DNA from 2 places in the Marinobacter adhaerens HP15 genome. Region 2 is predicted to be linked to the other one. Evidence: predicted binding sites of a transcription regulator. Region 2 holds the regulator's gene; the other holds the start of a gene.
The links. Region 2 encodes LexA, which represses DNA repair genes until DNA is damaged. Its sites were predicted from a motif close to CTGTNTNNNNANACAG; they were not measured.
Positions count from the first base shown of each region.

Region 1: the regulator LexA is predicted to act here: its motif matches at 1,388-1,403, upstream of recA (recombinase RecA).

Region 1 covers NC_017506.1:1,066,827-1,071,070, reverse strand. The annotation lists gene HP15_RS05230 (hypothetical protein) at 1-247, shown strand, start outside; gene recA (recombinase RecA) at 244-1,290, opposite strand; gene pncC (nicotinamide-nucleotide amidase) at 1,455-1,955, opposite strand; gene mutS (DNA mismatch repair protein MutS) at 2,037-4,244, shown strand, end outside.
Region 2 covers NC_017506.1:2,453,454-2,457,697, forward strand. The annotation lists gene HP15_RS11615 (DUF6586 family protein) at 168-680, shown strand; gene HP15_RS11620 (hypothetical protein) at 732-992, shown strand; gene HP15_RS11625 (cell division inhibitor SulA) at 997-1,488, opposite strand; gene lexA (transcriptional repressor LexA) at 1,531-2,142, opposite strand; gene HP15_RS11635 (amidoligase family protein) at 2,358-3,359, shown strand; gene HP15_RS11640 (gamma-glutamyl-gamma-aminobutyrate hydrolase family protein) at 3,352-4,086, shown strand; gene HP15_RS11645 (SIMPL domain-containing protein) at 4,118-4,244, shown strand, end outside.

The DNA of each region.
Region 1 (4,244 bases), 1.4 Mb from region 2:
CGGAAAAAAACTAAAGGCACTCTATCGTCGACTAAGATACAGGAGCTGGATCAAAAGCCAGTTGCAGCAGGCAGGCGGAGCAGATTACCTGGAGCGGCTCGAGGTCGATATTGGCGCTGAACCGGGTCACTTTCGGCGGGAGTTGGAAGAAAAGTTAATACCTGAAAAGAAAAGCGAAGGTAGCAAGGGCGCGACAGGCCTTAATTTACGCCTGCCGCCCCTTTCGTCTTCGCCTGGTAAGGTTTAGAGCAGCTCGCCGTTGGCTTCTGCGGGCTCTTCTTTTGCGTCTTTCCTGGGTTCAGGCTTGGGCATCAACTTGTCCCGAACCTTGGCTTCGATCTCGTTGGCAATGTCCATGTTTTCTTCCAGGAACTTGCAGGCGTTGGCCTTGCCCTGACCGATCTTGTCGCCATTGTAGGCGTACCAGGCTCCGGACTTGTCGACAAAGCCTTCCTTGACGCCCATATCCAGCACTTCCGCCATGTGGTAAATGCCCTTACCGTACATAATCTGGAACTCGGCCTGCTTGAACGGCGGCGATACTTTGTTCTTGACCACTTTCACGCGGGTCTCGTTACCGACCACCTCGTCACCATCTTTCACGGCACCAATGCGGCGGATATCAAGGCGAACGGAGGAGTAGAATTTCAGCGCGTTACCACCGGTGGTGGTTTCGGGCGAGCCAAACATAACCCCGATTTTCATACGGATCTGGTTGATGAAAATCATCAGGCAGTTAGCGTGTTTGACATTACCGGTCAGCTTGCGAAGCGCCTGGGACATCAGTCGCGCCTGCAGACCTACGTGGCTGTCGCCCATTTCACCCTCGATTTCCGCTTTCGGGGTCAGGGCCGCCACGGAGTCTACGATGATCACGTCTACCGCATTGGAACGAACCAGCATGTCGGCAATTTCCAGGGCCTGCTCACCGGTATCCGGCTGGGACACCAGAAGGTCGTCCACATTGACGCCCAGCTTTTCGGCGTAAACCGGATCGAGCGCGTGCTCGGCATCCACGAATGCACAGGTTTTGCCGGCTTTTTGTGCTTCGGCAATTACCTGGAGGGTGAGCGTCGTCTTACCGGAACTTTCCGGACCGTAGATTTCGCAAATTCGACCATATGGAAGACCGCCAATACCCAGGGCAACGTCCAGGCCAAGGGAACCGGTGGAGACCGCAGGAATGGCTTCGCGGGGCTGATCGCCCATTTTCATCACGGCGCCCTTGCCGAACTGGCGCTCAATCTGCCCAAGTGCTGCGCTCAATGCTTTCTTGCGGTTGTCTTCCATCAGTGCAAACCCTCTGTCGCCCGGGCCGCCACCCTCAGAAAAAGGCTGGCAGCGAAATAGTGAATCGGGAATCTGTACAGCTCGAACAGCCAATTCCCTGTATATTTGAACAGTATTAAAACATAACCCGCAGAGGAGACCAACCCCTCCGGATGTGAAAGCCGTCAGACTTCGTCCACAAAATTGTTAACCCCCTGAAGGGCAAAGAGAACGGCCTGCCTGCGAACCTGATCACGATCACCCTCAAAGTGTTTTACCACCGCCACGGTGAAGGCGGGGCTGCTACCCCAGGCAAACCAGACAGTGCCCACAGGCTTTTCCTCGCTGCCACCGCCGGGCCCGGCAACACCACTGATAGCCACGGCAACGTCAGCATCTGTCGCCACCAGGGCACCGGCAACCATTTCCCGCACCACCGGTTCGCTGACCGCACCGTGTTCATCCAGCGATTTCCGGGTTACGCCCAGAAGCCCCTGCTTGGCCTCATTGCTGTACGTGACCAGGCCACCCAGCACGTAGGCCGAAGAACCGGCACGATCGGTCAGTACCTTCGCAACCCAGCCGCCGGTGCAACTCTCCGCCGTCGCAACGGTACGGCCGGTTGTCAGCAGTCGTTCACCAAGGCGGTTGCCTGCCTCTTCCAATTCCTGATCGCTGGCCAGCATAATGACCTCCTTCGTTTCATCACGGCGGTTATTTTCTTACAATTCACGCCTTCATCCAAAGCAAGGCTACCGGACCCGTTCATGTCAGCAGCTCAGACCGATCTTTCCAAGCACACCCCAATGATGCAGCAGTACCTGAAGATCAAGGGCCAGCACCCCAATGAACTGGTTTTTTACCGCATGGGGGACTTTTACGAACTGTTCTACGAAGATGCCAAGAAAGCGGCCGAGCTGATGGATATTACCCTCACCGCCCGGGGCCAATCTGGCGGCAATCCGATCCCCATGGCCGGCATCCCCTATCACTCTTCTGAGGGCTACATTGCCCGGCTGGTTCGGGCAGGTCAATCCATCGCCATCTGCGAACAGATCGGAGATCCTGCCACCAGCAAGGGTCCGGTTGACCGACAGGTGGTGCGGATTGTCACACCGGGCACCCTGAGCGACGACGCCTACCTGGAGGATCGACGGGACAATCTGCTGGTGGCTATCTATAACCATCGGGAGCAGTTCGGTTTTGCCTCGCTCGATATTTCCAGCGGTCGTTTTGCCGTGTCGGAGCTGGAAAACCTGGAGGCCCTGCAGGGCGAGCTGCAGCGCCTGCGTCCGGCGGAAATCCTGATCAGCGAGGATTTTCCCTACGAGGACGTTCTGGAGGGTTTCACCGGAATACGCCGTCAGGGGCCCTGGCTCTTCGAATCCGATACGGCCCGCAGGGTTATTACCCATCAGCTTCAGGTCAGGGACCTGACAGGTTTCGGCTGCGAGGAACTCAATCTCGCCGTCTGTGCCGCGGGCTGCCTGCTGCAGTATGCCAAGGAAACCCAGCGTACCGCCCTGCCCCATATTCGCAAGCTGACCCGTGAACGGCGCGATGAAGCAGTCATCCTGGACGCGGCCAGCCGTCGCAATCTGGAAATTGACACCAATCTCATGGGCGGCCACCAGTACACCCTCGCCTGGGTCATGGACCGCACTGCCACATCCATGGGTGGACGGGAACTCCGGCGCTGGCTGAATCGGCCGCTTCGGGATGTGGAGATCGTCCGCCAGCGTCAGCAGGCGGTATCGGCACTGCTGGACGGGTTCCACTATGAGCCGGTGCACGATCTACTGAAAGCCGTTGGCGACATTGAGCGCGTGCTCGCACGGGTCGCCCTTCGTTCGGCCCGCCCAAGAGACCTGGCGCGGCTTCGGGATGCCTTCCAGGCCCTGCCGGACCTGCAGGAAACCCTGAAACCGGTCAATTCCCACCACGTCGTCAGGCTGGCGACCATCATTGGGGAATACCCGGAACTGGCGGATCTGCTGGAGCGCGCCATCATCGACAATCCCCCGGTCGTGATCCGTGAAGGCGGGGTCATCCGGGAAGGCTTCGACGAGGAGCTGGACGAGCTGCGCAACATCAGCGAAAACGCCGGCCAGTATCTGCTGGATGTGGAAACCCGGGAGCGGGATCGCACCGGTATCAGCACCCTCAAAGTAGGTTACAACCGGGTCCACGGCTACTACATCGAAATAAGCCGGGCCCAGTCCGATCAGGCGCCGGTGGATTATATTCGCCGGCAGACCCTGAAAAACGCCGAGCGATTCATCACGCCGGAACTCAAGGAGTTCGAGGACAAGGCCCTGAGTGCCAAGAGCCGGGCCCTGGCCCGTGAGAAAGGCCTGTACGATGACGTACTGGAAACCGTCGCCGGGCAACTTGCGCCACTTCAGGATGCCGCCCAGGCACTGGCAGAACTGGATGTGCTGAGTAATTTTGCCGAGCGCGCCACCTCCCTGCGCTTTTCCGCGCCGGAGTTCAGCGAATCCCCGGGTTTTGACATTGAAGAAGGGCGCCATCCGGTGGTTGAACAGTTGCTGGACGAGCCCTTCGTACCGAACGATCTGCTAATGGACACCCAGCGCCGCATGTTGGTGATAACCGGCCCGAACATGGGCGGTAAATCCACCTACATGCGTCAGGCCGCGCTGATTGCGCTGCTCGCCTACACCGGCAGTTTCGTGCCCGCCAACCGGGCAGTGATCGGCCCCGTGGACCGGATTTTTACCCGCATGGGTTCCTCTGACGATATCGCCGGCGGCCGCTCCACCTTCATGGTGGAAATGACCGAAACCGCCAACATCCTGCACAACGCCACCGAGCACAGCCTGGTGTTGATGGACGAGGTTGGTCGTGGCACCAGCACCTTTGATGGCCTGTCCCTGGCCTGGGCTACTGCCGAACACCTTGCCCGGGAGATACGCTGCTACACGCTGTTTGCCACCCACTATTTCGAGCTGACC
Region 2 (4,244 bases):
AGCCGGGCGCCTTTTTGCCAAATTCAAACGGTCGTTTCAAGTGAATGTTTGTGTTTTATTGTGAAACCTCACCGCACAGAGAATGGAAGAAATTTGATAGCGAAAATGATATAGTGACGAATTAATTTTTCGGGGTTACACCCGCGTTGGGGGATTGAAGGTATTCCATGGCCTCGCAATGGCACTCACTGGTTTCTCAAAAGCTCTTTCTCGCCCGCACGCTGCTTCAGCCACTCGACCGGCCCACAGACGAGGCTCAGGAACAACGTCCCAACGAGGCGGAACAGGCGCTGCGCCGGGAAGCCGCTATTCAGGGGGCGATCGAGCTGCTTCTGCGGTCTCGAAAACTGTTGCTGGTCTTGGTTGCGAGGCTATACCAGAGAAAGTCAGAGGAACCTTCAACCCTTGATGAGCTGGTCGATCTTATCGGGCCAGAACCGAGTGAAGTTGGCCGCCTGAAGGAGCTGGAACAGCGATCCGGGAGTTGGTGGAACCATATGGAGCAACTCGAACGCGCCCAAAGCAGACCCCCGGCGACCAAAAAAACCGTGAGCGAGGAAAACATTATTGCGGTATCGGCCGATTCCGGCCCGGATCGATCGTCGGCTGCTTTGATGAAAACGCTGACCGCCGTCAAACATTTTGCCGACGATCTGGAAGAGCAGCACAGCGAGTGGTAAGCCACTCCCAGCTCCGGTTATTCAAATCGTATTAACTTGAAGGTTTATTGAATGTCACCATCGTTTTTTGAAATCGTGCAATTGACCAATGGCGATTACGCCCTGCGCCGCATTGATGATGACAGTGCGCCACTGGTAAAAATCTCTTTTTCGGAAGAAGCCCGGGAAATGATGGAAGATCGGGATATGTCGGTTGCCAAAGCAATGATTGCAGCTGGCATTGAGGCTGTAGGCAATGTTGCCCACGATATCGACTGGGAAGATGACGAACTGGACGCCTCAGACGCCCAGCCCTCCTACACCCTGCATTGATCGGTTAACGCTGCCTGAGAACGACGCCGTGGCTATTGCCCTCGGCCGAGGCTCTTTGCAGGGATTCGAAGGCAGTTCGCCCCAGTTTACGGGTCCACATGACCACCGCGTGACAGGTGCCGGCACTGAGGGCTCGCTCTGCCAGGTCCTGGGCAGGATAGTCCGGTGTTGAACGCAGCACCAGCAATTCGCCGGCGACGATCCCGTGCATTTTTTGCCACTTGCTAACAAGCGCCTGGGGCGGGTCGATCCAGGCCAGCCAGCGCTTCTCCTGATTCAGCTGGGTCAGCATTGGCAACAGCAGCTGGAAATTTTCTACCTGGCCTTCCGGCAGAATGATCTCCGTCACATTGCCACAGACTTTGGGTTCGGTGGTTTCCGGAGCGCGTCGGGCGCGAATGACGGAACGTCGCTCGCGGGCGGCGGTTGCCGACACTGAACAGGACAGAGCATTGGGGTTGTAGGCCAGATTCTGATTAAAGCTCATTTGTTCCATAATTCACCCGTTATTCAAACTATCTGAGGCTATCCGAACCGCTCAGTGCAGGTCAGAGCGGCGGATAACACCAACACCCAGACCCTCGATGAACAGCTCCTGTTCGGTCAGGTCCACTTCGATCGGTGCGAATTCTTCGTTTTCGGCAATCAGGTAGACTTTCGAGCCTTCCTTGCGGAAACGCTTTACCGTGACCTCATCGCCAACCCGGGCAACAACCACCTGGCCGTTGTGAACATCCTGGGTACTGTGAACTGCCAGCAGGTCGCCATCGAGAATACCGATGTCTTTCATGCTCATGCCCCGGACCCGCAGAAGATAATCTGCAGACGGCGAAAAGAATTCTGGCTGCAGTGTGCAGTGATCCTCGATGTGCTCCTGAGCAAGGATCGGACTACCGGCAGCGACCTGACCAATGACCGGGAGGCCCAGGTCTTCTTCCGCCTCAGGCAGACGGATGCCGCGGCTCGCTCCCGGCACCATCTCGATGGCACCTTTCCTTGCCAATGCCCGGAGATGTTCTTCCGCGGCGTTGGCCGAACGGAAGCCCAGTTCTGCCGCGATTTCAGCACGAGTTGGCGGATAGCCGGTCTCGTCGACGTATCGGCGAATAATATCCAGTACCTGGGACTGCCTTGCTGTCAGCTTCATCAAGCTACTCCGCTATATCGGGATCGGGCCGCTGCAAACATCAGCCTCTCGTAAGAGTGGCTCCGGTGGCCCTGTTTTTTTATACAGTAAACTGACTATATACAGTGTTTTATCCAGTGTAAAGTCGGCTCCCTGATTTTCTTGCATCCGCTTAATAATGAGGATCAACAGCGGTGTGATATGGTTAGGGCACTATTCCTCACGAACCAGGGAGCACCATGACCCAAGTCAGTGCCTGCAGGATGCCTGACATCCTAGAGACGAACGAAGGGAAGGAACGCCGGGTTGGCGTCGAGATCGAACTGTCTGGTCTGGGCTACGATGAGCTGGTTACATTGGCGGCGAAGATGCTGGAGGGCACACCTGAGCTCAAGTCACGCTATGTGACAACCTTGCAGACAGCTCTTGGCGACTTCACGGTTGAGCTTGATTCCGATCCGATCAAGGATCTTGATCTGGCGGATGAGCGCCTCCCCGAGTCCATTCGTGAACTCGGTGGACAGGCGATGGATGTGATCGACGCCGCGGCCGAACGCGTGGTACCCCTCGAGATCATAAGCCCACCCCTGAAGTTTTCCAGCGTCGAGGTGATTGAAACGCTCGTCGACAAACTCAGGAACGCCGGGGCACTGGGTAGCCGGGACGCCATCTATTTTGCGTTTGGCCTGCAGCTTAATCCTGAGTTGCCCGACCTCAGCCCCGAGACCCTGGTTCGTTACTTCCAGGCGTTCGCGGCCCTGTATGAATGGCTCAAGCACCGGCATCAACTGGACGTCAGCCGCAAATTCACTACGTACATCGAACCCTGGCACGGCCGCTACACCGAGCTCCTGATGGAGGATAACTATCAACCAAACCTCGGGGAGCTCATGGAGGATTACCTGGAGTTCAATCCTACCCGCAATCGCGCGCTTGACCTGCTTCCACTGTTTGCCCACCTGGACAAGGAACGGCTGGAACGCCATGTTCAGGATCCCAGGATAAAAAGCAGGCCAACCCTGCATTACCGGTTGCCGGATTGCGACATCGACAATCCCGGCTGGCATTTCTCAACCGTTTGGAACGACTGGGTCGTTCTGGAGCAACTGGCCAACAATCCCGACGACCTTGCCGACATGCGGCAACTGTTCCGGGAGCGGCGCAAACTGAATCTTCACAACCTGACCCACAGCTGGCGGGAAACCACTGACGACTGGCTGGCCAAAAACGGGTATGTCTGAAGAGTCCAAAGAACAGGAACTTGAGGTTCCGGGCCTGACGATCGGCATCAGCGGTCCCGCTCGAAAAAGCCTTGCCCATCGCCTGATCAGCCTGGGTCTGCGCCTCCACGGTGCCCGGACCCACTATATTCGCCCCGGTTCACGGGTTGCCGTACCGATGCTTGATGGCCTGGTGCTGTCAGGCGGCACCCACGTCCATCCTGAACGTTATGGGCAGGAGCCACAGGTTACCGCCAACTATGACCGCAAGCGGGATAAAACCGATCAGTCACTGCTTGAGCAGGCTGAAGCCATTGGCATTCCCGTGCTCGGGATTTGCCGCGGCGCCCAGTTCATCAACGTTTTCCACGGCGGGTCCCTGTGCCAGAACGTGACACCGCTGAGGGTCAATACCCGGCATCGCCCACTGCTCTTGCCCCTGCAAACCGTGCGACTGGTAACGCACAGCCGGCTTGAGCAAGCCATGCGCTCCCCGGTGATCGGCGCCAACCGGATTCACAGCCAGGCCATCAAGCGCCTGGGCCGCAACCTGCGCGTGACCGCCGTGGACAATGATCTGTTTGTACAGGCTATTGAAAGCACCGGACGCCAATGGCTAACCGGCATCCAATGGCACCCGGAATACCTGCTCTACCATGGCGGACACCGACGCATCTTTGGCCAGTTCGTGGATGCTGCCCGCCGATACAAACTGGCGCGCCTGGAACCGGATTCCGACGACGCCTGATCCATCAACGGTTTTCAAAGGAGGCACTACCATGAACGGACGGAACCGAAAGCTCCGTTTAAACCTGAAGTCCGGTTTTATTCTCCCTCTCGCGCTCACAGTACCTGCACTGACAATGGCAGGTGAGGTTACGCTCACTGGCGAGGGCAGTGTCCGAT